DNA from 3 places in the Pseudooceanicola profundus genome. Region 1 is predicted to be linked to each of the others. Evidence: riboswitches for the same ligand, from Rfam matches in the RefSeq annotation. Region 1 holds a riboswitch; each other region holds the start of a gene.

Region 1 (10,108 bases):
CACGAGGCTCTCGGCGAAGCGGATCAGCGAGCGCCCGATAAGGCCCTTGGCGATCCAGCCTACGAGGATCGTGAACACGAGGAAGATGATCACGCCCGCGCCGCGCAGGTTGATCCCGATGTACTGCTCCGGATTGAACCGGTCGGGGATCAGCGGCAGGACGAAGCCGTCGACCCAGCCGGCCAGCGTCCAGATCAGCCAGATCGTCATGCCGACGGGCGCAATCACCACGATCCCGGTCAGGAAATTCGAGCGGAGACGCGCAAGCAGCCCGGGCCGGCGGTGTTCCAAATGCAAGGGGTCGGTCATCTGCCGGGGAAACTCCTGATCACGCGGCACAATCTATGTGCTTCGCAGGTCCCCGGCAATGCCACATCGTGGTGAATTCGCAGCTGCAGAAATTACCGCGGCAGGGCGGCGAGTTCCGTCGCGATGGCCGCGCCCAGGCGGGCGTTGTTCAGCACCAGCGCGATATTCGCATCCAGCGACCGGCCTGCCGTCAGCTCGAAGATCCGCTGCAGCAGGAAGGGGGTGACGTCCTTGCCCTTGATGCCCGCGGCCTCGGCATCGGCCAGGGCGGTGGTGATGATCGGCGTGATCTCGGAGGCGGGGATCTCGTCGCCCTCGGGGATCGGGTTGGCCACCAGCTGGCCGCCGGGCAGGCCGAGGGCCGCGCGCATCCGCAGGGCGCGGGCGATCTCTGCGGCGGTGTCCATGCGCAGGGGCGCCTTCAGGCCCGAGCCGCGCGACCAGAAGGCGGGCAGTTCGTCCTGTCCCACGGCGATCACCGGCACACCGTAGGTTTCCAGCACTTCCAGCGTCTTGGGAAGGTCGAGGATCGCCTTGGCACCGGCTGCGATTACGGTGACCGGGGTCTCGGACAGCTCACGCAGGTCGGCGGAGATGTCGAAGGTCTCCTCCGCGCCGCGGTGCACGCCACCGATGCCGCCGGTGGCAAAGACCTCGATCCCGGCAAGGTTGGCGGCGATCATCGTGGCGGCCACGGTGGTGGCCCCGGTGCCGCCCGCGGCGATGCAGGCGGCCATGTCGGCGCGCGACAGCTTGGCCACGTCCTTGGCCTGCGCAAGCGCGGTCAGCTGCTCGTCGGTCAGGCCGGCATGCAGCGTGCCCTCGATCACGGCGATGGTGGCGGGGACGGCACCGGCGGCCCGGATCGTCTCTTCCACCAGCTTGGCGGTTTCGAGGTTCTGGGGATAGGGCATCCCGTGGGTGATGATCGTGCTCTCCAGCGCCACGATGGGCTGGCCTGCGGCCTTGGCGGCGGTGACTTCGGGCGAGAGGACGAGGGGCAGGGGGATCATACGGGGCTTTCTCCGGAGACATAGCGCGCGGCGGCCCTGAGGGCGGCCTCCAGCGCGGTGGCGCGGTCGGCGCCATCGAGTTCTGCGGCCACGTGGGCGGCCATGAAGGTGTCGCCTGCGCCGGTGATGCGGGCGACGGTGACGGGGGGCGGGGCGGCGCTGAGGATGCCTTCGCGACGGGCGCAGCCATCGGCGGCGGCCTCGGACCCGTCGGTGACCAGCACCCGACGCGCCCCACCCGCGATCAGCGCGGCGGCGGCCTCGGGGGCGGAGGTGAAGAGACGCCCGCAGAGCAGGCCTGCCTCCTCGAGGTTCACGTAGAGCACCGCGCGGTGGTGATGCAGGAAGGGCCGCAGACGCTCGGCCTTGCCGGGCGAGGCCGGGGCCACGCGCAGGTCGGCCTCGGCAAAGGCCGGATGGGCCGCGATTTCCTCCAGCAGTGCCAGGGTCAGGTTGCCGTCGAGGGCCACGGGACCGGTATAGGGCGCCTCGGGCGATCCCAGCGTCCCGTCCACCAGCGGCGTCAGGATGCGCGCGCCGGCAGCCTCCAGCGAATGGGCATCGGCGATGGCGGCAATCAGCCCGTTCTCGCCCTCGATCGCCATGTATCGATCGGTCGGGTGGCTCTCGGAGCGGTGGACATGGCTCACGTCCATGCCGAGCGCCTCGCAGGCGGTGACGAGCTCATCTCCCTCCGGGTCCCGGCCCACGGCGGTCAGAAGCACGGGGCGCAGGCCGAAGGGCTGCGCCGCCATGGCAATGTTCATGGCCACGCCGCCGGGCAGGCGGCTGATCCGGCCGGGCACGTCGGAGCCCACGCGCATCCGGCTGCCGGTGCGGCCGATGATGTCCCAAAGGACAGCGCCGATACAAAGAAGGTCTCGTGTCATACTGCTTCTTGCCCCGCACTGCGCCACACGGCAAGAAGCGACGCACCGGCATCGGCGGCGCTGACCGGACTTTTTGAAAAGTCCGGACCGTTTTCTTCGAAGAAAACGGGCAAGGTTGCGAAACGGGCGCCGGTGGAGGGGATCTGACCGGCTTCGGACCGCGACCAAGATTTTTCGAAGAATCTTGGAAATATTCTTCGAAGAAGTTTCCGCGCTGGGATCGGACGGGGGGGATAGGCCCTCGGACGGCGTGAAACACCCGGAAAAGCCGGTTCGGGCCCATAAAAGCCGGTTGGGGGTTGTGGCCCTGCGGGGGATCGGCTAAAGGGCGCGCACTCAATCCCGCAGGTGGGGTCGGGCCCATGGGGGAGACATCCCCATGCGTCCACCGGTTGACCATAAGGTTCACACCCCCGCCAAGGCGTAAACCGGAAAGGATATAGGACATGGCTCTTCCCGAGTTCACCATGCGCCAGCTGCTTGAAGCAGGCGTGCACTTCGGCCACCAGACGCAGCGTTGGAACCCCCGCATGGGCGAGTTCATCTATGGCGCGCGCAACGGCATCCACATCATGGACCTGACGCAGACCGTTCCCATGCTGGACGCGGCCCTGAACGTCGTTCGTGAAACCGTCGCCAAGGGCGGCCGCGTTCTCTTCGTCGGCACCAAGCGTCAGGCCGCAGCGCCGATCGCCGAAGCCGCAGAGAAATGCGCTCAGTACTACATGAACCACCGTTGGCTGGGCGGCACGCTCACCAACTGGAAAACCGTTTCGCAGTCGATCAACCGCCTGAAGGAAATCGACGAACGTCTCGAGGGCGGCGCCGAAGGCCTGACCAAGAAAGAGCGTCTCGGCATGGAACGCGAGCAGGCCAAACTGCAGGCCTCGCTGGGCGGTATCCGCGAAATGGGCGGCGTGCCCGACCTGCTCTTCGTCATCGACGTGAAGAAAGAGGCGCTCGCCATCCTCGAAGCCAAGAAGCTGGGCATCCCGGTTGTCGCCATCGTCGACACCAACTGCTCGCCCGAAGGCGTCGACTACATCATCCCCGGCAACGATGACGCGGCCCGCGCCATCTCGCTCTACTGCGACCTCGCTTCGCGCGCGGCTCTCGACGGCATGACCGCCCAGCTGGGCGCCGCCGGCGTCGACGTGGGTGAGCTGGAAGCGCCCGAAGAGGAAGTCCTCGCCGAGGAACAAGCAGAGGCCTGATCGGCCCCTGTCACGAAAGTTTCAACGGCTGCGGGCATCACCGCAGCCGGATGTATTCAGACTTTGAGGAGAGCCACCATGGCGATCACTGCTGCACAGGTGAAAGAACTGCGCGAAATGACCGGCGCAGGCATGATGGATGCCAAGAAGGCGCTGACCGAGACCGATGGCGACATGGACGCCGCGGTTGACTGGCTGCGCACCAAGGGCCTGGCGAAAGCCGCAAAGAAATCCGGCCGCACCGCGGCTGAGGGCCTCGTCGCCGTCGCCGTCGATGGCGGCAAGGGCGTCGCGATCGAAGTGAACTCGGAAACCGACTTCGTCGGCAAGAACGCCGAGTTCCAGGCCATGGTGAAGGGCTTCGCGGATGCCGCCCTGAACGTGGCCGACGTCGAGACCCTGAAAACCACCGAGATCGGCGGCAAGACCGTCGAAGCGATCCTGACCGACAAGATCGCGACCATCGGTGAGAACATGACCCTGCGCCGGATGGAATCCATCGAAGGCGAGACCGTCGTGTCCTACATCCACAACGCGGCTACCGACGGCATGGGCAAGATCGGCGTTCTCGTCGCCATGACCGGCGGCGACGAAGCCTTCGGCCGTCAGGTCGCCATGCACGTCGCAGCTGCCAACCCGGCCGCCCTGAACTCCGACAGCCTCGACCCGGCCGTCATCGAGAAAGAGCGTCAGGTCCAGATCGACATCGCACGTGAATCGGGCAAGCCCGAAGCCGTGATCGAGAAAATGATCGAAGGCCGCATGAAGAAGTTCCTCGCCGAGATCACTCTCGTCGGCCAGGCCTTCGTCGTGAACCCCGACCTGACCGTCGAAGCCGCTGCGAAAGAAGCCGGCGCCACCATCACCGGCTTCATCCGGATGGAAGTCGGCGAAGGCATCGAGAAAGTCGAAGAAGACTTCGCAGCCGAAGTGGCGAAAGTCGTCCAGGGCTGAGCCTTCCGGCAGCCCTGCGCTGCCATGGACAGAGACAGGAAACGGCGCCGGTACCCCCGGCGCCGTTTTCGATTCCGGCCATTGGTTCGGGGCCATTGGTTCGGGGCCATTGGATCGGGGCCGCCGCTTTGGGGCCGATCACGCTTGCCGGGAGGCCACTGGCCCCCACTGTTCGCCCTTTGACAGTCGGCTCGATGATCTTCGGTCAGCCATGTGGACGCGCACGGCGCGCTTGCGGCCCGGCGGCGGGCGAAAGGCTGCGTGCTCGACCGGCGGGGGGATCTGGATGGCCCCGAGCGATTCTCCCTGCCGTGTCGTTTCGCCTGTGTCGATGGTGCAAAGCCGCCTTGCAGGGGCGGCTCTGCACTTGGCATCCGGGGCGTGACGGGATATTGGGCAGACCACGGGGAAAGCAGGACCGCCGAAGCGGCCGCATCTCCCGGCTCTTCCCATGAAAACAAGGTCTTGGGGGCATATGCCGGAACGCCCCAAAAGCTACACCATATATTGACACTTTGCTGAAATCGGCACAATATGCAGGGGTCTTGGTGCTCTGGGGGTGTGACGCCCCGAGGCAAGAGGGAAGCCGGTGGAACTCCGGTACTACCCCCGTAGCTGTGAGCGGTGAGCCGAAGTCCCGTATCCACTGGCGTCATGCCGGGAAGGGGGGGCCGGTGCGATTGGAGCCGCGAGTCAGAAGACCTGCCAGGACAGCAGATTAACCACACCGGACGGAGGGTCCGGGGATGTGGACCGCGGCGCCCCCGGGCGGCGCGCGTCGGCCTCTCCGTCCCTCACGCCGCCAGAGGATGTCAGAGCAAGGGACTGCCCGATGACCATCACCGTCTATTCCAAACCCGCCTGCGTGCAATGCACCGCCACCACTCGCGCGCTGGACGCCAAGGGACTGGAGTTCGAACTGGTCGACCTGACCCAGGACGCCGACGCAATGGCCCGCGTGACCGAGCTCGGCTACCGCCAGGCCCCCGTGGTCATGGCCGGTGACGACCACTGGGCCGGCTTCCGTCCCGACAAGATCGCCGCTCTGGCGTAAGCCCGGTGTGATCGCGTGATGGGCGGGCTCGTCTACTTTTCCTCCCGGTCGGAGAACACGGCACGTTTCGTGACCCGGTTGGGCCTGCCTGCCCAGAGAATCCCGACCGACCCGGAGGCGGCGCTGCCTGCGCCTGACGCACCCTTCGTCCTGATCTGCCCGACCTACGCGGACGGGCAGGGCCGGGGCGCTGTGCACAAGCAGGTGATCCGCTTCCTCAACGACGCCCGCAACCGCGGGCTGCTGCGCGGGGTCATCGCCGCGGGCAACCGTAATTTCGGCACCACCTTTGCCATGGCCGGCGACGTCATCGCCGCCAAGTGCAAGGTGCCCGTGCTCTACCGTTTCGAACTGGCGGGAACCGACGGAGATGTCACCCGCGTCTCAGAAGGATTGGACAAGTTTTGGAAGACGCAATTCTCGACCGCGAGCTGACTGACAGCGCCCCCGCAAAAGGCGTCCCGGCCGAGTGGCAGGGGCTGGATTACCACGCGCTCAACGCGATGCTGAATCTCTATGACGAGAACGGCAAGATCCGCTTCGACGCGGATCGCATGGCGGCGCGCCAGTACTTCCTGCAGCACGTCAACCAGAACACCGTCTTCTTCCATTCGCTGGACGAGAAGCTGAACTACCTCGTGGAGGAAGGCTTCTACGAGGACAGCGTGCTGAAGCAGTACGACCGCGCCTTCCTGCGCAAGATCTGGGACGCGGCCTTTGCCAAGAAGTTCCGCTTCCCGACCTTCCTCGGCGCGTTCAAGTACTACACCAGCTACACGCTGAAGACCTTCGACGGCAAACGCTACCTCGAACGCTTCGAGGACCGCGTGGTCATGGTCTCGCTCGCGCTTGCGCGCGGCAACGAGGCCGACGCCATGAAGCTGATGGAAGAGATCATCGGCGGCCGTTTCCAGCCCGCCACGCCCACCTTCCTGAACGCTGGCAAGGCGCAGCGCGGTGAGCTGATCTCCTGCTTCCTGCTGCGTCTCGAAGACAACATGGAAAGCATCGGCCGCGGCATCAACTCGGCGCTGCAGCTGTCCAAGCGCGGCGGCGGCGTGGCCCTGATGCTGACCAACATCCGCGAGCATGGCGCGCCCATCAAGGGGATCGAGAACCAGTCCTCCGGCGTGATCCCGGTGATGAAACTGCTGGAAGACAGCTTCTCCTACGCGAACCAGCTGGGTGCGCGTCAGGGGGCAGGGGCGGTCTACCTGAACGCCCACCACCCGGACATCCTGCGTTTCCTCGACACCAAGCGCGAGAACGCGGACGAGAAGATCCGCATCAAGACGCTGTCCCTTGGCGTCGTGGTGCCGGACATCACCTTCGAGCTGGCGAAGAAGAACGAGGACATGTACCTCTTCTCGCCGCATGACGTGCAAAAGGTCTATGGCCGCCCGTTCTCGGAAATCTCGGTGACCGAGAAGTACCACGAGATGGTCGACAACCCGCGGATCAAGAAGAAGAAGATCAACGCGCGCCAGTTCTTCCAGACGATCGCCGAGATCCAGTTCGAGAGCGGCTATCCCTACATCATGTTCGAGGACACGGTGAACAAGGCGAACCCGATCGCGGGCCGCATCACCATGTCGAACCTGTGCTCGGAAATCCTGCAGGTGAACGAGGCGTCGGAGTTCAACGAGGACCTCGGCTACAAGCACCTCGGCACCGATATCTCCTGCAACCTCGGCTCGATGAACATCGCCAAGGCGATGGACGGCGGCGATCTGGCGGGCACGGTCGAAAGCTCGATCCGCGCGCTGAACGCCGTGTCGGAAATGTCCGCCATCGACTCCGTCCCCTCGGTGCGTCGCGGCAACGACGAAAGCCACGCCATCGGCCTGGGCCAGATGAACCTGCACGGCTTCCTGGCGCGCGAACGCATCCACTACGGCAGCACCGAAGGCGTTGATTTCACCAACATCTACTTCTGCACCGTTCTGTTCCACGCGCTGCGCGCCTCGAACAACCTGGCGAAGGAGCGGGGCGCCGTCTTCAAGGGCTTCGAACAGTCGAAATACGCCGACGGCACCTTCTTCGACAAGTACGTCGACCGCGACTGGCTGCCGGAAACCGACACCGTGAAGGCGCTCTTCGAGAAGTTCGGCGTGGCCGTGCCCACGCGCGAGGACTGGGCGGCGCTGCGCGACGCAGTGGTGAAGGACGGTCTCTTCAACCGGAACCTTCAGGCCGTGCCGCCGACCGGTTCGATCAGCTACATCAACAATTCGACCTCCTCGATCCACCCGATCACCGCCAAGGTCGAGATCCGGAAAGAGGGCAAGATCGGCCGCGTCTATTACCCGGCGGCCTTCATGTCGAACGACAACCTCGAATACTACAAGGACGCCTACGAGATCGGCGCCGAGGCCATCATCGACACCTATGCCGCGGCCACCCAGCACGTGGACCAAGGCCTGTCGCTGACGCTGTTCTTCAAGGACACGGCCACGACGCGCGACATCAACAAGGCGCAGATTTACGCGTGGAAGAAGGGGATCAAGACGATCTACTACATCCGCCTGCGCCAGATGGCCCTTGAAGGCACCGAGGTGCAGGGCTGCGTGTCCTGTTCGCTTTGACGTTCTCCTCCCGGGTCGTGTAGACGGCCCGGGACCCTTCCTTTCCGGGTACGGACGCTGCCAACCAGTCCCGCCCGGCTGCCTGTTTCAGGATGCTGCCCATGAAAGACCTCGCCCAAGCCCGCCCGGTGCCCCGCGCCATCAACTGGAACCGCCTGCAGGACGACAAGGACCTGGAGATCTGGAACCGCCTGACGGTGAACTTCTGGCTGCCCGAGAAGGTGCCGCTGTCGAACGACATCCAGAGCTGGTCGCAGCTGACCGAGGAAGAGCAGCGGCTGACGATCCGCGTCTTCACCGGGCTGACCCTGCTGGACACGATCCAGAACTCCGTCGGCGCGCCCAAGCTGATGGAAGACGCGATCACCCCGCACGAGGAATCCGTGCTGACCAACATCGCCTTCATGGAGGCGGTGCACGCGCGCTCCTATTCCTCGATCTTCTCGACGCTGTGTTCCACCGCCGAGGTGGACGAGGCCTTCCGCTGGTCGGAGGAGAACGCGCAGCTACAACAGAAGTCGCGTCTGATCCTCGATGAATACGACGCCACCTCGAACCCGCTGCGCAAGAAGATCGCCAGCGTCTTCCTCGAGAGCTTCCTGTTCTACTCGGGCTTCTACCTGCCGATGCACTGGTCGTCGCGCGCGCGCCTGACCAACACCGCCGACCTGATCCGCCTGATCATCCGGGACGAGGCGGTGCACGGCTACTACATCGGCTACAAGTTCCAGCGCGGCATGGAGCGCCTGACCGAGGCCGAGCGGGACGAGCTGAAGGACTTCGCCTTCTCGCTGATGTTCGAGCTCTACGAGATCGAAACCCGCTATACCGAGACGCTCTACGATCCGCTGGGGCTGACCGAGGACGTTAAGAACTTCCTGCACTACAATGCCAACAAGGCGCTGCAAAACCTTGGTTTCGAAGCGCTTTTCCCGGAGGAGCTGTGCAAGGTGAACCCCGCGATCATGGCGGCGCTCAGCCCCAACGCGGATGAGAACCACGACTTCTTCTCGGGCTCCGGCTCGTCCTACGTGATCGGCAAGGCGGTCGCGACCGAGGATGACGACTGGGATTTCTGATCCCGGATTGGATGTGGAAGGGGCGGTCTTCGGGCCGCCCTTCTTCGTTGGTGGGCGACGAGGACTTCGGACCCGCTGCCCTCTGGCAGGACAGATGATGCGGCCGGTTGCGCGTCAACGCTCCCGAGGCGCATCGACCGACCCCACCGCGCGCGCCCGCTCCCGATGACGGGCGCTCCACCCATGTTCATCTTTCCAAAAATACTCAAAATCCCGGGGTGCCCCGCGCGCCCCGCAATCGGCCCCCGCGACCCCCCACACACAAAAAGGGCGGCGCCCCCACCGGCGCCGCCCAGTTCCGAAGCCGTGTCCCTCAGACCTCGACTTCGACCTTGCCGATCGGGTGCGAGCAGCAGGCCAGCACGTAGCCGTCGGCGATATCGTCGTCGGTGATCCCGCCGTTGTGCACCATGTGCACCTGGCCCGAGACCTTCTTGATCTTGCAGGTTCCGCAGACGCCGAAGGTACAGCCCGAGGGGATGTTGAGCCCGGCGTTCCGGGCAGTCGCGAGAATCGTGTCGGTCTCGGTGCACTTCTGGGACACGCCGGAGACGGTGAATTCCACCTCGGCGGAAGCGTCCTCGTCCGGCACCACGTCGCCTTCGGTCGCATCGGCGTCCTCGGCGGCCAGCGAGGGCTGGAAGCTCTCCTGGTGGTAGTGGTCCATGTCGAAGCCGAGGCCCGCAAGCGCGTCCCGGACCGCCTGCATGAAGGGCTCGGGCCCGCAGCAGAAGACCTCGCGCTCGAGGTAGTCGGGCGCCATGAGGCCCAGCATCAGCTGGTTGAACATGCCCTGGTAGCCGGTCCAGGGCTGGTAGCGGTCACCGTGCTCCACGACCCACCGCAGCTCGATCCCCTCGAAGCGGCTCGACATATGCTCCAGCCGCTCGCGGAAGATGATGTCCGACGGGCGCTTGGCACAGTTCACGAAGACCACGTCGGGGATGCGCCCCTGGTCGTACATGTAGGTCACCATCGACATCATCGGCGTGATGCCGGAGCCCGCCGAG
Region 2 (10,108 bases), 1.7 Mb from region 1:
CAGAAGAACCCGCTTGCCGCGATCAAGGCGGTCTCGAAGGTGCCGGGCGTCCAGCTCGTCATGGCGGGGACGGGGCCTCTGCGTCCCGATGTCGAAGCGCTCATCGCGGAGCTCGGCCTGTCTGACCGGGTGTTTCTAGTCGGCCTTCTGGATCGGCCCGACCTGCATGATCTGATGGGCACCTGCGACGCCTTCATGCAGGTCAGCCTCTACGAAGGGCAGAGCCTTGCCCTGCTCGAGGCGGTGTCGGCCGGACGCCCGATCATCATCAGTGACGTCCCGACACAGGTCGAAAGCGTGATCGGGGCCGATGGCGGGCTCGGCGCGACGATCTGTGATCCCGAGGACCCGCAATCCATTGCCGACGCGATCACGCTGGCGCTCTTCGATGACGTGCACCGCGCGCGGGTGTCGAAGACGGCCCAGGCTCTCGCGCAAGACGTTCGGACCGATGAGCAGATGCAAAGCGACTATGCCGAGTACTTCTGCTCCATCGTGGGGCGGACGGGCTGAGGCCTGTCGGCGCAGCGCGGTTTCCAACCACCAAGATCAGGAATTCTGATGCTCCCGCAGCGGCGGGAGGACGGTGTCAGCCGGGTGTCGCCTGACGCCGCGCCTTGTCCACGAGTTGCTGGGTCAGCGCCCCGCCGATCAGCGTGAACAGCCAGACCTCGGCGTCGCGGTTCATCATCGTGCTCTCTGACAGGTTGTGCATCAGGCCAAAGAACAGGAGCGCGAGCGGCAGTGCGCCGTCGCGCGATGCGATGCCCCGGGTCAGGATCAATTGCCCGATCGGAATGAGGAACACCGCCGCGATGGCCAGGGCCAGCCCCGGAAAGCCGATGGCAACGAGGGTGTCCAGGTATCCGTTGTGTCCGTTGGGCGAGACTTCGACCCAGTTGTCCGCAAGCTGATGGATCGGGCTGGCATCGTTGTAGGTCCAGAACGATCCGCTGCCTGCGCCCGTCAGCGGATGCGCCATCGCGTATTCGATCAGGAAGGCCCAGATCTGCGTGCGCCCGGTGAGGGAGTCCGGTTCATTCAGATAGGCATCGAGCTTGGCGCTGAAGAGGAAGGAGCCGATCTGGTACAGGCCGACCGCGGCGAGGAGGCCGATCACCAGCACCAAGCGCCGGTTGTGCGGAGGTGTGTAGCGATAGAGAAGCCCGATGAGCAGCGCCGCGGACCCGACGCCCATCGAGGTTTTCGACTTCGACATGTAGAGAAAGACGCCGGCGGCGACGATCGCGAAGACCCTCAGCAGGGTGCCGACCTTGAACGGGCTGAGCAGGTAGAAGAGGATGGCCGTCGCGCAGATCGCGCCCGCCAGGTTCTTCTGCTCGCTCAGGCCCTTCCAGTTGCCGATCAGCTTGGGGTCGACGACGCCGTACTGGTGGATCGCCGAGAGCGGGAACAAGGCCACGGCGACAAAGTCCGCCAGGACGAGCCCCAGCAGGACGATCTGCAAGGTCTTGGTCGTGCGCCGGTAGCCTGCCGCATCGGTGGACAGGAAGATGGTGACCACCATGATGATCGTGAGGCCGAGCCGCTGAAGCCCGGTCATGGGTACGAGGGACCAGCTCAGGCTGATCAGGCACCACGCGAAGAGAAGCCAGTAGGGCGTCGGGACCCGGGCGAGGCGGCTGGGAAAGCTCAGCAGGTTCTGAAGCCAGACGATCAGCACGAAGACCGTCATGTAAGACAGCTGGCGGCTGGCATCGCCCCCCTGCATGTCCCGCGGCGAGGGCAGGGCAAGGGGGTTGAAGCCGACACAGGCCAGGAACAGCACCACCCCCAGTATCAGGCAACCGATGGTTTCGCGGTGGCGGGCCACGAAGGGCCGGGAGGAGGCCTGCCCCATGGCGGGGGGATCGGCGAGGGCGCTGGTCTGGCTCGACATGGCGGTCAGGCTTCCCGACCGCGGATATAGGCGTTCAGCCGGTTGACGAAGGCCTCCGGGGCATGATCGCTGAACTGGTCAGGGCCCGCCACGCTGTCCATTGCCTCGCTGATGGCCTGCTCGATCCCCGTTTCGTCCTCCGCGACGAAAATCCCGTCGCGGCCGCGCAGCCAGTTCGCCGTGGCGAGTTGGTGGTCCGTCGTATGTTCACCCAGGGCCTTGCGCCGGGGCATCATCACCAGCGGCGTCCGTGCCCCGGCGGAGGTCAGGTAACTGCCGATACCGGCGTGGGCGACGACCACCTCGGCCGCTTCGACCTTCTCGCGGAAAAGGCTCGGCGCGAGGCTGCGGTCCCACTCCATCGACTTGGGCAGGTAGGTGCCGCTTCCGATCTGGGCGAAGACCGCAGTCCCGGGATGGGCGGCGGCCCATTCATCGAGCGCGATGATCAGGCGATCGAAGGGCATGACGGTTCCGACGGTTACGAAGATCATATCACGGCCCCCCAGTAGTCCGGCCCGTCCGGGCTGCTCAGGTGCGGCCATTGAGTCAGGAAGACATCCGCGATCCGGGACGCGTGCCGCCCCGACACCGAGATCTGTTCGGAGTTCGCGATCGAGTCGATCCAGATCGTCTTGGAGCGGAAGAAGAGCTTGCCCAGCACCAGCGCGGTCAGCCCCGGCAGGGCGCCCGTCGTGATGATGGTATCGGGGCGTTCTTTCATAAGCGCCCGCATCACCGTGTAGAGCGTGCGCGGCATCCGCTGCAGCGATTTGCTGTTCACTTCGCCCACCACGTAGAAGCGGTGGCCCGGAACGTCCTTCTCATAGTCCGCGCGCGTGCAGGCGTAGGCCACGTCCAGACCTTCGAAGCTGCGCTGCAACCGCATGAGTTGCATCCAGTGACCACCGGAAGAGCAAATGGCGAGAACTCGTTGCGTCATCTCAAATCTCCTGAACGAAAGGGGCAGGCGCAGGCGTCGTTTCGGGCGCATCCATCGGGCTCGGGGCTGACGACGAGGGGGAGTGCGCCATCAGGCGACGGACAGCGCCGCCCGTCACGGCCCGCGGCGGGGAGGCTGTCGCAAGGCCAGAGCGAGCGGCTGCAACAGGCGTCGGCCTCCCGGCCCGGTGGGGCGCGGCGTGCCTGGCGCACGTGACGGCGAGGGGGGCGTGCTGAGGGAAAGAAACCTGCGGATACATCGTGAAATCATTTCGGGCAAAAAGTCGCGTTCCTCAGCGTAACCCGCACAAAAGAAGGGGGATAAGGAATTCGCAGTGGCCGAAGGGGGAAGTCGGGCAGGACCCGGTTACGCCTATTCCGGCGGCGCAGCGCGGGCCAATCGTTCAAAACGACAGCATCCGTGAATCGCATTTTCTCGGCCAAGGCCGGATGGGGGAGGCAAACCACCATCGTCCCGCGCGACATGGCGGGAAAGCGCTGCCAAGCGCAGGCAGATTGCGACTCGCGGCAGGCAGGCGGTACCGCCACGGGCGTCAGGGGGCAGGGCGTCAGGGGGCGGGGGCGTCAGGGGGCGGGCCCCCGCATCGGATCAGGCGGGGTCGGCCAGCCCGGGTATCCGGATCGCCCAATCCTCCAGCCACTGCAGCGTGCCCGTGAGCACCGCGTCATAGACCGCGCGGCCCGCGGCCTCGCCCGCCGCGGTGTGCAGCCCGCAGTAGGCTTCCGCCCCGGCGGGGGCGGCGACGGCGATGCAATCGGTTCCCGTGCCCGTGGCGCGGCCCGTGGGCAGGCGCATCGCGGCCTCGATCACCGCGGCGGTGCGGGCCTGTGTGGCGATGGACAGCGCCTCGATCAGCGCGGCCTGCGTAATTCCGCAGGAGAGCCGCAGCGCCACGTTGATCGTCCCCCAGTCGCGGCCCGTGTAATCCATCCGGTGGCCGACGCGCTCGGCATTGGACAGGCCGACGGTGGCGACGGCGGTGGCACGGATGCCCTCCACCTCGGCCTCGGCGACCTCGTAGGCGCTGACATCGCGGGAGGTGAGGAAGGTCACGGCATTGCTGTCGCCGACCTCCTCCAGCCGCGCGGTGAGCCACGCCGTCACGTCCAGCTCCGGCGTCAGGTCTGAATTGCGGACCTCGCGCCAGAGGATGCGGTCGGCTGTGACAAGGCCGGAACGGTGCGGCGCCCAGCTGAGCACCTGCATCTCGCGGCCCAGGTCGAAGCGCAGCCAGGGCCGGTCCAGCGTCACGCTCATCCCAGGACCCCCATCGGCAGGAAGACCGGGCCGTCCTCGGTCTCGGCATGGTAGATCGAGACGCCGAAGGCCTCGGCCATGCGGGCGGGGGTCAGCACCTCGGCGGGCGTGCCGTCGGCGAGGATGCGACCGTGGGCCAGCAGCACCAGCCGGGTGCAATGCCGCGCGGCAAGGCCAAGGTCATGGAGCGAGGTCACCACCCCGCGCCCCTCGGCGGCGAGGCGGGCGAAGACCTGCATCGTGGCGATCTGGTGCGCCGGGTCCAGTCCCGCGACCGGCTCGTCCGCCAGCAGCAGCGGGCATTCCTGCGCCAGCGCCCGGGCGATCAGGGCGCGGGCCTGTTCCCCGCCCGAGAGCCGCGTGGCCGTCCGGGCCCGCAGGGGGCTGAGCTGCATCTGGGCCAGGGCGTCCTCGATGGCGGCGGTATCGGCCTCTGTGCCGCCGCCGTGGGGCAGGCGGCCAAGGGAGACCAGCGTCTCGACCGATACGGGCCAGGCGATCTCGCGGGCCTGCGGCATCCACGCGGCCTGTTTCGCCCGCGCGGCGGGGGAGAGGGCGGCCAGTGACGATTGCCCCGCGAAGGGCACCAGCCCGAGGGCCGCACGCATCAGTGTCGTCTTGCCCGCACCGTTGGGGCCGATGAGGCCCACGAACTCGCCTTCGCCCACGGAGAGCGTGATGCCGTCCAGCACCGGACGGTTGCGCAGGGTGACAGAGAGGTCGGAGAGCGAGAGCAGCGTCATGCCTGCTCCCCCTTCGTCTTCCAGATCAGGTGCAGGAAGAGCGGCGCGCCCACGAGGGCCGTCACCACGCCGAGCTTCAGGTCCCGGTCGGGCATCACCACGCGCACCGCGATGTCGGCGGCCAGCAGCAGCGCCGCCCCGCCCGCGGCGGAGGTCCAGAGCAGGGCCGAGGGCCGCGCGCCCACAACGGGCCGCAGCAGGTGCGGCACCACGAGGCCGACGAAGCCGATGGCGCCCGCAACGGCGGTACCCGCGCCCACGACGCAGGCGGTGCCCAGCACCAGCGCCAGCCGCAGCCGTGTCAGTTGGACGCCCATGGCGCCCGCCGCATCCTCGCCCAGTGTCAGTGCGTCGAGCCCGCGGCCCGTCCGGGCCAACAGCAGCGCGCCAAGCGCCATGAAGGGCAGGGCCAGCCAGACATGGACCATGGACCGGTCGGCGAGCGAGCCCATCATCCAGAAGACGATCTCCCCGGCGGCATAGGGCGAGGGCGAGAGGTTCAGCACCAGCGAGGTCAGCGCCGAGGCCATGGCCGAGACGGCGATGCCGGCCAGGATCAGCGTCAGGGAACCGCCACGTGGCCCGGCCAGCAGGACCAGCAGCAGAACGGCCCCCACGGCGCCCGCAAGTGCCATCAGCGGCAGGGCGAGGGCAAAGGCGGCGGAGAGGCCGGTCTGGATCGAGATCACGGCGCCAAGCGCGGCAGAGCCGGAGATGCCGATCAGCCCCGGCTCGGCCAGCGGGTTGCGCAGGTAGCCCTGCATCGCGGCCCCGGCGAGGCCGAGCGAGCCACCGATCAGGATCGCCAGCAGCATCCGGGGCAGGCGGATTTCCCGCATCACCAGCGGCAGCGGGCCATCGCCACCGGCCACAAGCGCCTTGAGCGCGGCCAGCGGCCCGATCTCGGCCGGGCCGATGACGAGGGAGGCCAGTGCCAGCAGGGCAACCAGCGGCAGCAGGACGGCAAAGGCTTTTTTCACTGCGCGGGCCTCATCCGCTCGCGCATGTCGGTCAGTTTCTTCATCGCACCCAGGACTTTCGGGGTTCCGCAGATCCAGTCGGCATCCGACATGATCGCGCCGGGGACGGCATCGCGCAACCGTTCCACCACGGGATGTTCGAGGATTTCCTCCGACCGCGATCCGCCGGGATAGGCGCGCGATGTGATCAGGGCGTCGGGTTCGGCCATGGCGAGCAGTTCCAGCGGCATCGGGCCGCCATGGGGGAAACCCGCCTCGGCGGCGACATTTGCGAAACCGGCGGCGGCGAGGATCTGGCCCGCAAGGGTCTGGTCGCCGGTGGTGTATCCATTGGCGTAATAGAGCGCGGCCCGGGGGCGCGCGTCGCCCGCAGGCGCCCGCAGCGCGGCGAGATCGGCATCGAACTGCGCGGTCAGCGCCTCGGCCTTGGCCTCGCGGTGCAGCAGCGTGCCGACCTCCGCGATATGGTCGCGGACCTCCTCCAGCGAATTGGCCGGCGCGATCTGGGCGACGCGGACGCCGAGACGGCGCAGCATGGCCACGGCGGCGAGGGAGGAATACTGCCCGGCGAGGACCAGGTCGGGCTGCATCAGCCAGACTTCCTCGGCAAGGGCGTGGTTGATGTCGTAGGCCTGCGCCTCCTCCACCATGGCGGAGGACCGCGGATCGGTCGCCAGCATGGAGACCGAGTGCAGCTGCCCCGGCGCGGCCAGCATCATCGCCAGCTGGTCGGTGCAGAGGTTGATAGAGACGACCCGGCGCGGCGCGGCGTCTTGCGCCTGCGCTGCGGCCGGGACGCCGAGGCAGAGGGCGGCCAGAAACGCCCGGGCGGATCGCATCCCTGATCCCCGGCCCGGACGTGGGGCTTTCCGGCCGTACCGCACCGCCTCTTACCAGGACGAGCTCAGGCCGACATAGGCCGTGCGCCCGCGCGAGGCATAGCCCCAGGTGTCGGAGTAGTCTTCGTCGAAGAGGTTCAGCACCCGGCCCGTCACCTTCACCGTATCGGTCACCGCGTATTGCGCCGAGACGTCCACCACCGTGTAGTCGGGCAGCTTCTCGACAGCGTAGCTGCCGAAGTACTGCGCGTCGTAGTTGCCCGCGACATAGCGCAGGTCACCGTTCAGCAGCAGGCGCCCGTCGAGCGAGGTCCAGGTCGCGCCGAGGGTGAGCGTATGCTCGGGGCGGCGCTGCTCGACCGAGCCATCGGGGTTGGTGGCGTCGAGGTAGGTATAGGCGGCGCGCAGGCTGAGCTGCTCCGTCGCCTCGAAGCGGGCCGCCAGTTCCACACCCTGCCGGTCGCTGTCGCCGGTCTGGTTGATGTAGGTGTAGGTCGTGGCATCGGCCATGACCGAGGTGATCTCGTCGGTCAGGGTCTCGTTGAAATAGGTCACGTCGATCGTGCCACGGCCCGCGGCGAAGGGCACCTCGACACCGATGTCGAAGGAGGTGTTCTCCTCCGGCTTCAGGTCGGTGTTCCCGGTGTAGGTGATGCCGCTGTAGGTGTCGTTTGCGAAGAGCTCGTAGTAGCTGGGATTGACCGAGCCCTTGCCCGCCGAGGCGTGAAGCCGGATGCCGCTGGCCAGCGTGTAGCTGACGCCCGCGTTCCAGGTGGTCACGTTGCCGAACTGGTCGTTGTCGTCATGCCGAATGCCGACCTGCAGGTCGAGACCGGGCGCGAAGCTGCCCCGGTACTCCGCCGCGATCGAGTTGGTCTCGCGGTTGTAGAGCGAATTGGTGGTCGAGCTGTCCTGCGCGTTCTCCAGCATCAGCGTGACCATGTGGTCCGCCGCCGCCACGGTGCCGTCGATGCCGTAGGACAGGCGGTACTTCAGCACCTCGGTTTCGGTCTCGGTCGGCGCAAAGCCGTTGTAGCCCTGGTCGTAGTCGGTGCGCTCGTAGCTCAGCCGGTTGACCATGCGCCCGCCGAGGCTCTCGTATTCCAGCCAGACCTGCGCGGTCTGCTCCTCGCGGTCGCTCCACTGGGTCGGATCGTCCACGACGTATTCACCGGCGGTGGCCGCCGTCCAGGACTCGCTGTCGTAGTCGTAGGTCTCTTCGGAATGGCGGAAGGTCGCGCCCATGGTCAGGCCGGGCAGCAGCTCGTAATCCGCGGCGAACTGCCAGGTCTCGCGGGTGATGCCGTCCTTCTCGCCGTTCGAGCCGGAGTAGTCGTAGCCCTCGTCGTGGCGCTTGGCATAGGTCAGCGAAACGCCACCCTTTTCGCCCCGGTGGGTGACGAAGCCCGATACGGCCCAGCCGCTGCCGGCCTCGACGGTGCCGCCGTAGTGCAGGCCGCTGCCGCTGGATTTCTTGGTGATGATGTTGATCACACCGGCCGAGGCATTGGAGCCGTAGAAGGCGGACTGCGGCCCGCGCAGCACCTCGATCCGCTCGATATTGACGGTCTCGAGCCCGGTGAGGATGTATTCGCCATCGCCGCCGGCGGCCTCGATGCCGTCGATCAGGATCAGGGTGTGGCTCGACTCGCCGCCGCGGATGCGGACCTGCGTGTAGCTGGCGCCGCTGCCCGAAACGCTGACGCCCGGTACGAGGCGCAGGGCCTCCTGCACCGAGGCCACGCCGCGCTCTTGCAGCTCCTCGCCGGTCAGCACGGTGGCCGAGCGCCCGTAGCGTGCGGCGTCGATCGGGGTCAGGCCGCCCGAGACGATGATCTCGTCCAGTTCGATCATGCTCTGCGCGCGGGCGGCAAGCGGAGAGGTGGCGGCGGTGATGGCCAGAACGGCCGTGGTCATCTTGAGTGTCATCTCTGTCCCTTCCGGGCGCCCCGTTGGTCGGGGCAGGTGCTTGCGTTCAGCAACCGGAAATGGACAGGTGACCCCCCGGCAGCGGTGCGGTGTCACCACATACGGACAGGTCCGTTGCCCCGGGCGCCCTCCGCGCCCCGAACAGGGTGAACGGCTTCGACAGGTTTCCTGACTTGCGGGTCATCGCCTTACCGGGCCTTCCCGCCGCGCCCTTGTGGCGCCGCAGTGGCATGATCCGGCATCGCTCGCCGCTTACAGTTGCGGGGGCAGTTGCGGCATTGGGCCCAAGGCCCGCACCGCATTCCCTTTTGCACCGGGCGTGGGGACACCCGGACCGAAGCTGGCCGGGACCCTAGGGCAGGAGGGGCCTGCAGTGCAAGAGCGAAAGCCCTGTCACCCGCCCTGAGACCGGGGCCTGCATCCCCCGCGCCCGCGCCGTGACGCCCTACTTGCGCCTGCCCTGCGTCTGGCGGTCACATGGGGCGCGTCGCCCCATGCGGCAGGAAGACCGCTTTCCCGAAACCTGCAATCAGATTAGACCTTTGCGGGAAAGGACGGCCCCCATGTCCCGGACCTCTGCCCTCACGCGCCTCGTGGCGCCCGCCGCTGCGCGGCATCTGCGTCTCGCCTCCGGCCTTGGCCTGGCGGCCGGGTTGCTCTGGCCCGTGCAGGCGGCCGCGATCGCCTGGGCGATTCCGGCGTGGATCGAGGGGCGCTGGGTGGCGGGGCTCTGGGCCGCTGCGCTCTTCCTTGCGGCCGCGCTGATCCGGGCCGGGCTGGAGGCCCTGGCCGCCCGCCGGGCCTACCGCGGCGCGGACATGGTGATCACCGAGGCGCGCGGGGCGCTGCTCGACCGCGAGGGGGGGCAGCTCTCGGGCGGCGTCTCCTCCGCGGCGCTCGGCGCGATGGTGGCGCAGAAGCTGCCGCTGCTCTCGCCCTATCTCACCCGCTACCAGACCGCGATGGTGCGCGTCATGGTACTGCCGCTGCTCTACCTCTGCCTCGTCTTCCCGGTGTCCTGGGCGGCGGGGCTCGTGCTGCTGGTGGCGGGGCCGCTGATCCCGGTCTTCATGGCCCTCGTCGGCATGGCCGCGAAGGAGGCAAGCGACCGCCAGATGGCCGAGATCGGCGACATGAACGCGCTGCTTATCGACAATATCGCCGCCCTGCCGGACATCCGCCTGCTGAACGCGACCGAACGGGCACGTACGGACTTCGCGGCCCGGGCCGAGGCGCTGAAGACGCGCACGATGGCGGTGCTGCGGGTGGCCTTCCTCTCCTCCACCGTGCTGGAGCTCTTCGCCGCACTCGGCGTGGCGATGGTGGCGGTCTATGTCGGCTTCTCACTGCTGGGGGAGATCCCCTTCGGCGCCTATGCCACGCCGCTCACGCTAGGGCAGGGGCTCTTCCTGCTGCTCATGGCGCCCGAGTATTTCCAGCCGCTGCGCGACCTTGCCGCCGCGTGGCATGACCGGGCCGCGGCCCAGTCCGTCGCC
Region 3 (10,108 bases), 1.8 Mb from region 1:
GTCACCGACCACGTTCATGCCCGCCATCAGCGGGCCCTCGATCACGTCGAGCGGCTTCTCGGCGGCCAGCCGGGCGGCTTCGGTGTCCTCGTCGACGTATTCGGTGATGCCGTTCACAAGGGCATGTTCCAGACGCTTCTCGACCGGCCATTCGCGCCACGTCAGGTCCTTCTCGCGGCCCTTGGCGCCGCCCTGTCCGCGGTATCTCTCGGCCACGTCCAGCAGGTTCTCGGTCGCGTTGCCGCCGTTCGCGGGCGTACGGTTCAGCACCACGTCCTCGCAGGCCTCGCGCAGCTCCGGGTCGATCTGGTCATAGACTGCCAGCTGCCCGGCGTTCACGATCCCCATGTCCATGCCGACCTTGATGGCATGATAGAGGAAGACCGCGTGCATCGCCTCGCGCACCGGCTCGTTGCCGCGGAAGGAGAACGACAGGTTCGAGACCCCGCCGGACACGTGGCAGTGGGGCAGGTACTTGCGGATCCATTCCGTCGCGCGGATGAAGTCGACGCCGTAGTTGTCGTGCTCCTCGATGCCGGTCGCCACGGCAAAGACGTTGGGATCGAAGATGATGTCCTCGGGCGGGAAGCCGACCTTCTCGGTCAGCACCTTGTAGGCCCGTTCGCAGATCTCGATCTTGCGCTCGTAGCTGTCGGCCTGACCGCTCTCGTCGAAGGCCATGACCACGACGGCCGCCCCGTAGGCGAGGCAGAGCGAGGCCTGTTCGATGAAGTTCTCCTCGCCTTCCTTCAGCGAGATGGAGTTCACCACCGGCTTGCCCTGCACGCATTTCAGACCGGCCTCGATCACCTCCCACTTGGAGCTGTCGATCATGACGGGCACGCGGGCGATGTCGGGCTCGGCGGCGACGAGGTTCAGGAAATCGATCATCGCCTGTTTCGAGTCGATCAGGCCTTCGTCCATGTTGACGTCGATGATCTGGGCCCCGTTCTCGACCTGATCGCGCGCCACGTCGAGCGCGGTGGCATAGTCGCGGTTGGTGATCAGCTTGCGGAACTTGGCCGAGCCGGTGACGTTCGTCCGCTCGCCCACGTTCACGAAGGGGATGTCTCTGGTCAGGACGAAGGGCTCGAGCCCCGAGAGGCGCAGCAGCGGTTCACGCATCGGCCAGCTCCTTGATCTTGCGCGGGGCATAGCCCGCGACATGGTCCGCGATGGCCGCGATATGCTCGGGCGTGGTGCCGCAGCAGCCGCCTGCCACGTTGATCAGGCCTTCCTTGGCAAAGACCTCGACCAGTGCCGCGGTCTGGTCCGGCGTCTCGTCGTACTGGCCGAAGGCATTGGGCAGGCCCGCGTTGGGATAGGCACAGATCAGCGTGTCGGCCACGCCGGAGAGTTCCGTCAGGTGGGGGCGCATCGCATCGGCGCCAAGGGCGCAGTTCAGCCCCACGGTGAAGGGCCGCGCGTGGCGCACGGAATGCCAGAACGCCGTGGGGGTCTGCCCCGAAAGGGTCCGCCCCGAGGCATCGGTGATCGTGCCCGAGATCATGATCGGCAGGCGCTTGCCCACCTTGGCGAAGCTTTCCAGCGCCGCGAAGATCGCCGCCTTGGCGTTCAGCGTGTCAAAGATCGTCTCGATCAGGATCAGGTCCGACCCGCCCTCGATCAGCCCGTCGATCTGCTGTCCGTAGGCGGTGCGCAGGTCATCGAAGGTCACCGCGCGGTAACCGGGATCGTTCACGTCCGGGCTGATCGAGGCGGTCCGGTTCGTCGGCCCGACGGCCCCGGCGACGTAGCGCGGCTTGCCGTCGGCGGCCTGCGCACGGTCGGCGGCGCGGCGCGCCACCTGCGCCCCCGCGACGTTGAGGTCATGCACCGCGCCTTCCAGCCCGTAATCGGCCTGCGCGATGGTGGTGGAGGAGAAGGTGTTGGTCTCGAGGATGTCCGCGCCCGCGAGGGCGAATTTCAGCTGGATGTCCTCGACCGCCTGCGGCTGGGTCAGCACCAGCAGGTCGTTGTTGCCCTTCTGCGGGTGATCCGAGTGGTGATGCCGGCAGCCGGGGCCATGGATATGGCCCTGTGCCGTGAAATCCTCCTCGGTCATGTTCAGCGTCTGGATCATCGTGCCCATGGCGCCGTCGAGGAGGAGGATGCGCTCGCGCGCGGCGGCCTGGAGCGCCTTGAAGCTGTCCGTGGGGGGGAGCGAGAAGTTGATCATGTCGAATCTGCCTTTCAAGTCGCCTCGATAGGACAGATTTGCACCGAGTGCCTAACTCATAATTTTCGTAACGGATATGAGGTTCGCTCACATTCGCGGGGAGGGTGTCACGTCAGTGCCCTCTGCCTGGGGGCTGAATGGGCGCCTCCATGGCCCGGTATTGCTTCAGCGCCCTCAGTGCCCCGGTATTACATCGGCGCCCTTCGGGCCCCGGTTTTACATCAGCGCCCTCCGGGCCCCGGCTTTACATCAGCGCCCTCCGGGCGCGGGCCCCGCCCCGGCGTCTTGGCAGCGGCAGGGGCACCTCGACCGGCTGGGCGCGGCGCGACAGGGACTCGCGCACCAGCCGCGTAAAGACCGCGATGGCCGGATCGGTGCCCTCGAAGGGGGCGGCCAGGGTCAGGGCGCGCCGCGCCTCCTCGAGATAGCTCGCCTCGGGTCTGAGCAGCATCATCCACTGCAGGAACCCGAGCCGACCCAGTTCACGGGCGCGCTCGGGGCTTTCGGCCCGGGATTGAAGTGTGGTGAGTGTGCGTTCCAGAAGCATGGCGCCCTCCGCGCTGCGACAGCGGGACAGGGGCGAGTGGCCTGGGACCGGCAGAAGAGAAGTCCATGTCTTGCCTCCGCGCCCCCGGCTCCCCGCCAGGATCAAGGTGACTGCAGCGCGGGAACCGCGCCGGAGATGGCAGGTCTCCTGACTTGCGGGTCGATGCTGTTCCGAACCTTCCCGGACCCTGGTCCAGTGGCGTTAATCGGAACCGCTCTCCGCCTACAGTTGCGGGGGCAGTCACGGAGTTGGGCAGAGCCCGTACCGTGTTCCCTTTTCAGCCGCACCCGGAGGATGCGGCACCATCGGGCGTGAAGGTGGCATGGCCCGGGGCCTGTGTCCAGCCGCAACGCCCGGGTGGCTGCAAGGGGCGCGGCGGGCGGAGGCGATGGGAGCGGGGCGAGGGAAGCGGGGCGGGGCTCTCAGCCGCGCAGGTCCCCGCACCCCTCGACAGGTCCTGTCCGGCTCAGAGCGCGCGGACGATGGCCTCCAGCACCTTCTGGGCGCGGTCGCCGGCCACCCAGCGAAGCACCACGACCACGTCGTGATCCGGGTCGATCCAGATCTGGTGCGTGCCTGCCCCCTGCGCGGCGAAGGCGCTGGAGGGCAGGGCGGGATTGGCCGCCGGCCCCTTGTTCAGCCACCACAGGAAGCCATAGTTCGCCAGCGTGGGCGAGGGGGTCACCGCCTGCGCCATCCAGCCCTCGGGCAGCAGGCGCTGGCCCGCGTGGACGCCGTCCCGCAGGATCAGCTGGCCGAAGCGCGCATGGTCGGAGGCCGAGATGAACAGCCCCCCGCCCCAGTGCCCGCCGCCGGGCACCGACTGCATGCGGCGGCCGTCGATCTCGACCCAGGAGGTTTCGTAGCCTTCCCACCGCCAGTCCGGCGAGGCGCCGATCGGGTCCATGATCCGCTCGCGCAGGACCTCGGGCAGCGGGCGGCGGAACAGCGACATCAGCGCGAAGGACAGGGCGTTCACGCGGACGTCGTTGTATTCGTAGAAGGTGCCGGGCGTCTTCATCTCGCGCATCTCGCCCTTGCGGCTGTTGTCGGCGCCGACGCCGATCTGGCGGTAGTGATCCACCTGGTCGGCCTTGCCGAAGAGTTCACCGCTCCACTCGCTGTTCATGTTCAGGAGGTGGCGCCAGGTGATCTGGCCATTGTGCGGGCCCTCGAAGGCCGGGCCGGGCACGCGGGTGCAGACCGGCTCGTCCAGATCCGGCAGCAGGCCGTCACCATGGGCCACGCCCGCGAGGGTCGAGAGGTAGCTCTTGGCGATCGAGAAGGTCATGTCGGCCCGCTCCACATCGCCCCAGCGGGCGATTTCCTCGCCGCCGCGCAGGATCAGCCCGGCCGGGCCGCCGCGGGGTTTCACCGGGCCGACGATCTCGGTCCAGGGGCCGGTCTCGTTCCACTCGACGTTCCCGACATAGCTGCCGTCGTCGTAGTACATCGACCGCGGCCAGGGGGACTCGCTCTCCTGCGCGAGGGTGACCGCCTGGGCGAGGAGATCGGGATCGAAACCGGAGGTCATGCTGTTTTCCTTTACAGTGTCAGTGACATCACCGGCTTGACGCCTGCGCCCCGCAACCGCAAGGGGCGGCGGCCCGGGCAGCGCATGGCCCTGCCGCAGGTCATGATATTCGACCGATATTTCGGCGTCCTCCGATCCCGCGACGGGACCGGAGAGGGGCCCGCAGGCCGGGCAGGGGCGTGGCGGCCGGCGCCACGCCCCCCGGGATCACGCGAGGATCACGTGGGGATCGCCCGAGGGTCAGGCTCAGGTCAGGGTGATCGTCGTACCCCAGTCGTCCTCGTAGCGGCGCGTCTCGCCGGGGGTCCGGCGCAGCAGGTCCACGCTGTCGAGCCCGGTTTCCCGGTCCGAGCGTCGCCCGGCGCCGGCGCTCATCCACTCGTTCACCGCGACATGGTGGTGATAGCCCCCGGTTGAGAGGAAGACCGCATCGTCCCGGGCGTTCACGGCGTCGAAGCCCAGCGTCTCGCGCCACCAGCGCCCGGCCTGACGCGCGTTGCCGACCTTCATGTGGACATGGCCGACGCGGGTGCCGGCGGGCGCGCCGCGCCAGCTGGGCGGGAGCAGGCCCAGCGTGCCCATGATGCCGTCCACGTCCATGGCGAAGGTGCCCATCTGCACCTGCCCGTCGACCCATTGCCAGCTGTCCTGCGGCCGGTCGGCATAGATCTCGACCCCGTTGCCTTCCGGGTCGGTCAGGTAGATCGCCTCGCTCACCCGGTGATCTGCGGTGCCGGTGACGGGCACCCGCTGGTCGATCGCCATGGCGATCCACATGGCGAGGTCCCGGCGCGTCGGCAGCAGGAAGGCGGTGTGAAACAGGCCCGCCGCCCGAGGCCCGGCGAGGGAGAGCCCCTCGTGTTGGGTCAGGGTGAGCAGCGTCTCCCCTCCCACGCCCAGACGGATGGTCGCGCCGTCGCGCCCGGTCTCCCGCAGGCCGAGCGCCTGCTGGTACCATGTCGAGAGCGCCTCGGCGTCGCGGACCCGCAGGCCGACGTGCCCGACGTGGATCGGGGCCTCGACCGGCAGGCTGTTGGCCGCCTGCGCGGCCCGGGGCAGGCTGCCTGCAAGCGCCGCCGCGCCAAGGCTGCCCAGAAGGGTTCTCCGGTCCATCACAGCTCCTTTCCGAGCAGCCGGTCGAGCGAGTAGCGGCCTCCGCCATGGGCGAGGAAGCTGAGGGTGACCGCGGACCAGATGAGCGACAGCTCGGCCCCGCGGTAGCCCTGATCCTTCACGATCCAGTGGAAGTAGATCGTGGTCAGCAGGACAACCGAGGTGCCGCCCGCAGCAAGACGGGTCAGCAGCCCGAGGGCGAGCAGGAGGCCGCCGGTGAATTCCGTCACCGAGAGCAGGATGGACCAGAGCCATCCGGGGGCGAAGCCGAGGCCGGTGACCATCTCGGCCGCGCCGGTGGGGTTCTGGATCTTGGGCCAGCCGTGGATCATCAGGGCGACGCCGCTGATGACACGCAGCCAGAGGGTCGAGAGCGGGCCCGCGACGGCATAGACGAGGGCGAGAGCCGGCAGCAGAAGTGCCGGGCGTTTGGGGGTGGTGGTCATGGTCATATCTCCAAAGGGGCGAGCGCCGGGGGGCGTCGCATCAGGGCTGGTGCGCGGGGCGCACCGGTTACCGGGGATGGAGATCAGGCGCGCGGAGGGCGCGCGTCGGGCGGGATGACGCGCCCGGACCCCTGCGGGGCCTCTGCCGCGACATGGCGCAGCGGCCAGGCGAGGGGGCCCGGGGGCAGCGCGGCGGTGTCGGTCAGGGCACAGCTGAGGCAGGGCTTCTTGGCCGGGGCCCGGTCCGGCAGGGCGGCTCCGGGGGCGTAGCAGACATCCACCTGGGCCCGCGCGCTGCCACAGCCGCTTGTCTGAGGGACCTGCGCCGACACGAGGGTCGTCAGGAGCAGGACCGCGAGGGTCGCACAAAGGGTGGCGTAGCGGAGCATCCGTCGTCCCGGGTGGCTGTCGTCACGGGTGTTCTGGGGCCCGCCCGCCTTGCCCGCAAGCCTGCGGCCCCGAGTTCACAAGGAAGTTACGGGCCCGGGAAAGCCGCCGCGCGGAGCGGTGCCGACAGAGGTGAGGGCCGAGGATCGACGCCGCCGCCCGAAGCCGGGCGCGGCCCTCGCCTCAGCTGGCCGGTGTGCCGGTCATCTCCACGATCCGTTGCACCAGCAGGTCGAAGGAGAAGGGCTTGAGCAGCACGTCCGCCTCGCCGAGCGCCGGGCCCGAGGCCGCTTCCTCGTCATAGCCGGTCATGAAGCAGACCTTGAGGTCGCGGTAGAGTTCCCGCGCCTTGGCGGCGAGGACGCGGCCCGTCATGCCGCCGGGCAGGCCCACGTCGGTCAGCAGGACCGAGATCTCGGGCCGTTCGCTCAGCCGCTTGAGGCCCTCGGCGCCGGTGCCGGCCTCGACGACATCGAAGCCCGCGTCGGTCAGGGCCTCGACCACGACCATGCGCACCAGCACCTCGTCGTCGACCACGAGGATCGTGGTGCCGCTGCCGTCGGGCACCTCCGCGCCCTGATGCGCTTCTGCATGAGCCACGGGCGCCGAGCTGGAGCGCGGCAGGTAGAGGTCCACCGTGGTGCCCTCGCCAACGGTCGAGCGGATCACCGCCGCACCGCCGCTCTGCCGCGTGAAGCCATAGACCATCGAGAGCCCCAGCCCGGTGCCCTTGCTGCTCGGCTTGGTGGTGAAATAGGGGTCGAAGGCCTTCTCGATCTGCTCCGCCGTCATCCCGGTGCCGCTGTCTTGTACCGAAAGCCGCAGGTAGTCACCGGGATCAAGGGCGTCGTTCCCCGCGCCGATGGTCTCGTTCGCGACTTCGATCCCGATCCGCCCGCCCTCCGGCATGGCGTCGCGGGCGTTGAGGCAGAGGTTCAGCAGCGCGTTCTCGAGCTGGTTTGCATCAACCATCGCCCCCCATGGTGCCTCGGGGAAGCAGGTCTCGACCGTGACATGCGGGCCGATGGAATGGCGGATAAGGTCCTCCATCCCGCGCACCAGCTCGGGCACGTCGGTGGCACTTGGCAGCAGCGACTGGCGGCGCGAGAAGGCCAGCAGCCGCTGGGTCAGCGTCGCCGCCCGCTCGGCCGAGGATTGCGCGGCTTCGAGGAAGCGGGCGGCCTCCTCGGTGCGCCCCTCGCGCAGCCGCGAGGTGATCAGGTCGAGCGAGCCGGAGATCGCCGTCAGGAGGTTGTTGAAGTCATGCGCCAGCCCCCCGGTGAGCTGCCCCACGGCCTCCATCTTCTGTGCCTGCCGGAGGGCCTCTTCCTGCGCCATCAGCTTGGAGGTCTGCTGTGCCACGCGCTCCTCCAGCGTCTGGTTGAGGCGGAAGACCTCCGCGGTGGCGCGGTCGCGTTCTTCGAGGATCGCGAGGCGGTCGTCGAGGTCCATCAGCACGCCCGCGAAGACGCGGGTGCCGCATTCCTCGACGCGACCGTTGGTCTCGATCCAGTGGTAGCGCCCGTCGGCCTGCCGCACCCGGAACTGGAAGGCGATCGGCACGCCATCCTCGATCGCGCGGTCGATCGCCTCCATCAGGGCGGGCTTGTCGTCCGGATGGACGTGTTCGGCGACAAGGTCGAGGGTCACGGCCTCGGGGGCGAGGGCCGGGTCCAGCCCCATGGCGGTCGAGAACCCCTGGTCGAGCTCGAAACGATCCGCGCCGAGCTCCCAAGCCCATGTGCCGAGGATCGCGCCCGCCGACAGGGCGCGAGCCACGTGGCGGGCGTTGCGCACCGCGCTCTGCTCGCTCTCGCGCAGCGCTTGCTCCGTCCGCTTGCGCTCGGTGATGTCGCGGAACAGCACGGCGACCTGTGCCTTCTCGACCGGTTCGACCAGCGTGGCAGAGACCTCGATATAGCGGTCGACCTCGGCAAAGCGGCGTTCGAACCGGATCGGGCGCCCGGTCTCCAGCACGACCCGGTAGATCTTCACCCACTCGGCCCCGTCCTGCGGCGAGACGTCGAACACCGACTTGCCGACGATGTCGCTGATGCCGGTGTGGCGCTCGTAGCCGGAGTTCGACTCGATGTGGATGTAGTTGCTGAGCGGTCCGTCGGGGCCGTCGATGAACTGGATGATGCAGAACCCGTCGTCGACGAGGTCCATCAGAGCCTGGTAGCCCGAGGCGGCCCCCGGTGTCTTCTTCTGTCCGCTGAAGCGAAGGCTGTCCCGCAGGTTCACGGTGCTGGTCTCTCCAAGAGAGTTTCTACGCTGCCACAAGCTAGGCCGATTCCTGCCGAAAACAACGGGGCTTGTGCCGGACGGTACGTCATCGTGGCGGGCTGCCGGCGAACCGGGGCCCCGGCACCGTCACGCCCGCCCTTGCACAAGTCGCCGGCCCGGCTGCGCGGACCTGCGGGCCCCAGCGGAATAACAGCGGAACAAGGGTCGCGGGCCGCTGTCGCGTGGTCATGCCCGGGGTGGCCGTCAAGTCTGCTCTTGTGAACGTGATGAAGTTGGACCTAGATTTGCCGCAGTCATTTCAATGGAAGTTGGGAGCTACCATGAAACACATGAAAATTATCGCCGGCGTCGCCCTGGCCCTGGGCCTCTCCGCCCCGATGGCAAGCGCGCAGGACATGGCGTTCTTCCGCATCGGCACCGGCGGCACCGCCGGCACCTACTACCCGATCGGCGGCCTTCTCGCGAACGCGATCTCGAACCCGCCGGGCTCGCGCGCCTGTGACCAGGGCGGCTCCTGCGGTGTGCCCGGGCTGATCGCCTCCGCGCTGTCGGCCAACGGCTCGGTCGCCAACATCAACGCCATCGCGGGCGGCTCGCTCGAGTCGGGCTTCTCGCAGTCCGACGTGGCCACCTGGGCCTACACCGGCACCGGCATCTGGGAAGGCAAGGAGCCGGTCGAGAAGCTGCGCGCCATCGCCAACCTCTACCCCGAGAGCATCCACCTCGTCGCCAGCGCCGCATCGGGCATCGCGAGCGTCGCGGACCTGAAGGGCAAGCGCGTCTCGATGGACGAGCCCGGCTCCGGCACGCTGGTTGACGCCAAGATCATCCTCGAGGGCTACGGCATCGCCGAGGGCGACATCCAGCCCGAGTACCTGAAGCCCGACCAGGCCGCCGACCGCATGCGCGACGGGGCGATGGACGCCTTCTTCTTCGTGGGCGGCTACCCGGCCGGCGCGATCTCGGAGCTGGCCAGCCAGCACGAGGTCAAGCTGATTCCGATCACCTGTGACGAAGCCCCCAAGATCTGCGAGGACTTTGGGTTCTTCGCCCCCGACACCGTGCCCGGCGGCACCTACGAGGGCAACGCGGACGACGTGCAGACGCTCTCCGTCGGCGCCCAGTGGGTCACCAGCGCGGACCAGCCCGAAGAGCTGATCTACGAGATCACCAAGGCGCTCTGGAACGACAACACCCGCAAGCAACTCGACGCGGGTCACGCCAAGGGCAAGATGATCACCAGTGACACCGCCCTGAACGGTATCGGCATCCCGCTGCACCCCGGCGCCGAGAAGTTCTACAAGGAAGCGGGTCTGCTTCAGTAAATCGGTCCGGCGCGGCTCTGTTCCGCGCCCGCCCATTTTCAGGGGGTTGCGAGCATGATCGCGGCCCCCTTTTTCCTCTACCCTCACAGGAGCGTCGCAGATGACCGAGGACCGCAGCAAGCCGGGCATGGACGATGTCCGTGAACTGAGCGCCGATGAACTGCAGGCCATCGAAGAGGAGTTCGACCCGGAACTCCGCTTCCGTGTCCTGGTCTGGCCGCTGACATTGATCAGCGCGGCGATCCTGTTCCTGCTGTCGTGCTACCACTTCTACACCGCGGGCTTCGGCATCCCGCAGGCGACCGTGCACCGCGGGTTCCACCTCGGGGT

What was found. A riboswitch is a leader RNA that binds a small molecule or an ion and turns the genes downstream of it on or off. The one in region 1 is predicted to bind cobalamin.
Region 2: it holds a riboswitch for cobalamin, as region 1 does, so the genes downstream of both, ACX9MO_RS05715 (TonB-dependent receptor plug domain-containing protein) here and nrdH (glutaredoxin-like protein NrdH) in region 1, are expected to answer to the same signal.
Region 3: it holds a riboswitch for cobalamin, as region 1 does, so the genes downstream of both, ACX9MO_RS06340 (hypothetical protein) here and nrdH (glutaredoxin-like protein NrdH) in region 1, are expected to answer to the same signal.

Annotation. Positions count from the first base shown of each region.
Region 1 covers NZ_CM142898.1:3,883,692-3,893,799, forward strand. Annotated here, with positions in the region: gene ACX9MO_RS17760 (DUF502 domain-containing protein) at 1-309, opposite strand, end outside; gene ACX9MO_RS17765 (pseudouridine-5'-phosphate glycosidase) at 402-1,322, opposite strand; gene ACX9MO_RS17770 (PfkB family carbohydrate kinase) at 1,319-2,212, opposite strand; gene rpsB (30S ribosomal protein S2) at 2,659-3,426, shown strand; gene tsf (translation elongation factor Ts) at 3,505-4,380, shown strand; cobalamin riboswitch at 4,910-5,104, shown strand; gene nrdH (glutaredoxin-like protein NrdH) at 5,213-5,434, shown strand; gene nrdI (class Ib ribonucleoside-diphosphate reductase assembly flavoprotein NrdI) at 5,453-5,869, shown strand; gene nrdE (class 1b ribonucleoside-diphosphate reductase subunit alpha) at 5,938-8,019, shown strand; gene nrdF (class 1b ribonucleoside-diphosphate reductase subunit beta) at 8,121-9,098, shown strand; gene ACX9MO_RS17805 (FAD-binding oxidoreductase) at 9,412-10,108, opposite strand, start outside.
Region 2 covers NZ_CM142898.1:1,249,452-1,259,559, reverse strand. Annotated here, with positions in the region: gene ACX9MO_RS05755 (glycosyltransferase family 4 protein) at 1-513, shown strand, start outside; gene ACX9MO_RS05750 (O-antigen ligase family protein) at 590-1,900, opposite strand; gene ACX9MO_RS05745 (glycosyltransferase) at 1,906-2,394, opposite strand; gene ACX9MO_RS05740 (UDP-N-acetylglucosamine--LPS N-acetylglucosamine transferase) at 2,391-2,843, opposite strand; gene ACX9MO_RS05735 (adenosylcobinamide amidohydrolase) at 3,453-4,121, opposite strand; gene ACX9MO_RS05730 (ABC transporter ATP-binding protein) at 4,118-4,864, opposite strand; gene ACX9MO_RS05725 (FecCD family ABC transporter permease) at 4,861-5,844, opposite strand; gene ACX9MO_RS05720 (ABC transporter substrate-binding protein) at 5,841-6,683, opposite strand; gene ACX9MO_RS05715 (TonB-dependent receptor plug domain-containing protein) at 6,735-8,612, opposite strand; cobalamin riboswitch at 8,754-8,966, opposite strand; gene cydD (thiol reductant ABC exporter subunit CydD) at 9,176-10,108, shown strand, end outside.
Region 3 covers NZ_CM142898.1:1,374,809-1,384,916, reverse strand. Annotated here, with positions in the region: gene metH (methionine synthase) at 1-1,125, opposite strand, end outside; gene ACX9MO_RS06345 (homocysteine S-methyltransferase family protein) at 1,118-2,179, opposite strand; gene ACX9MO_RS06340 (hypothetical protein) at 2,424-2,726, opposite strand; cobalamin riboswitch at 2,847-3,046, opposite strand; gene ACX9MO_RS06335 (serine hydrolase domain-containing protein) at 3,193-4,260, opposite strand; gene ACX9MO_RS06330 (VOC family protein) at 4,507-5,373, opposite strand; gene ACX9MO_RS06325 (DoxX family protein) at 5,373-5,819, opposite strand; gene ACX9MO_RS06320 (hypothetical protein) at 5,903-6,208, opposite strand; gene ACX9MO_RS06315 (ATP-binding protein) at 6,390-8,450, opposite strand; gene ACX9MO_RS06310 (TAXI family TRAP transporter solute-binding subunit) at 8,774-9,778, shown strand; gene ACX9MO_RS06305 (TRAP transporter permease) at 9,879-10,108, shown strand, end outside.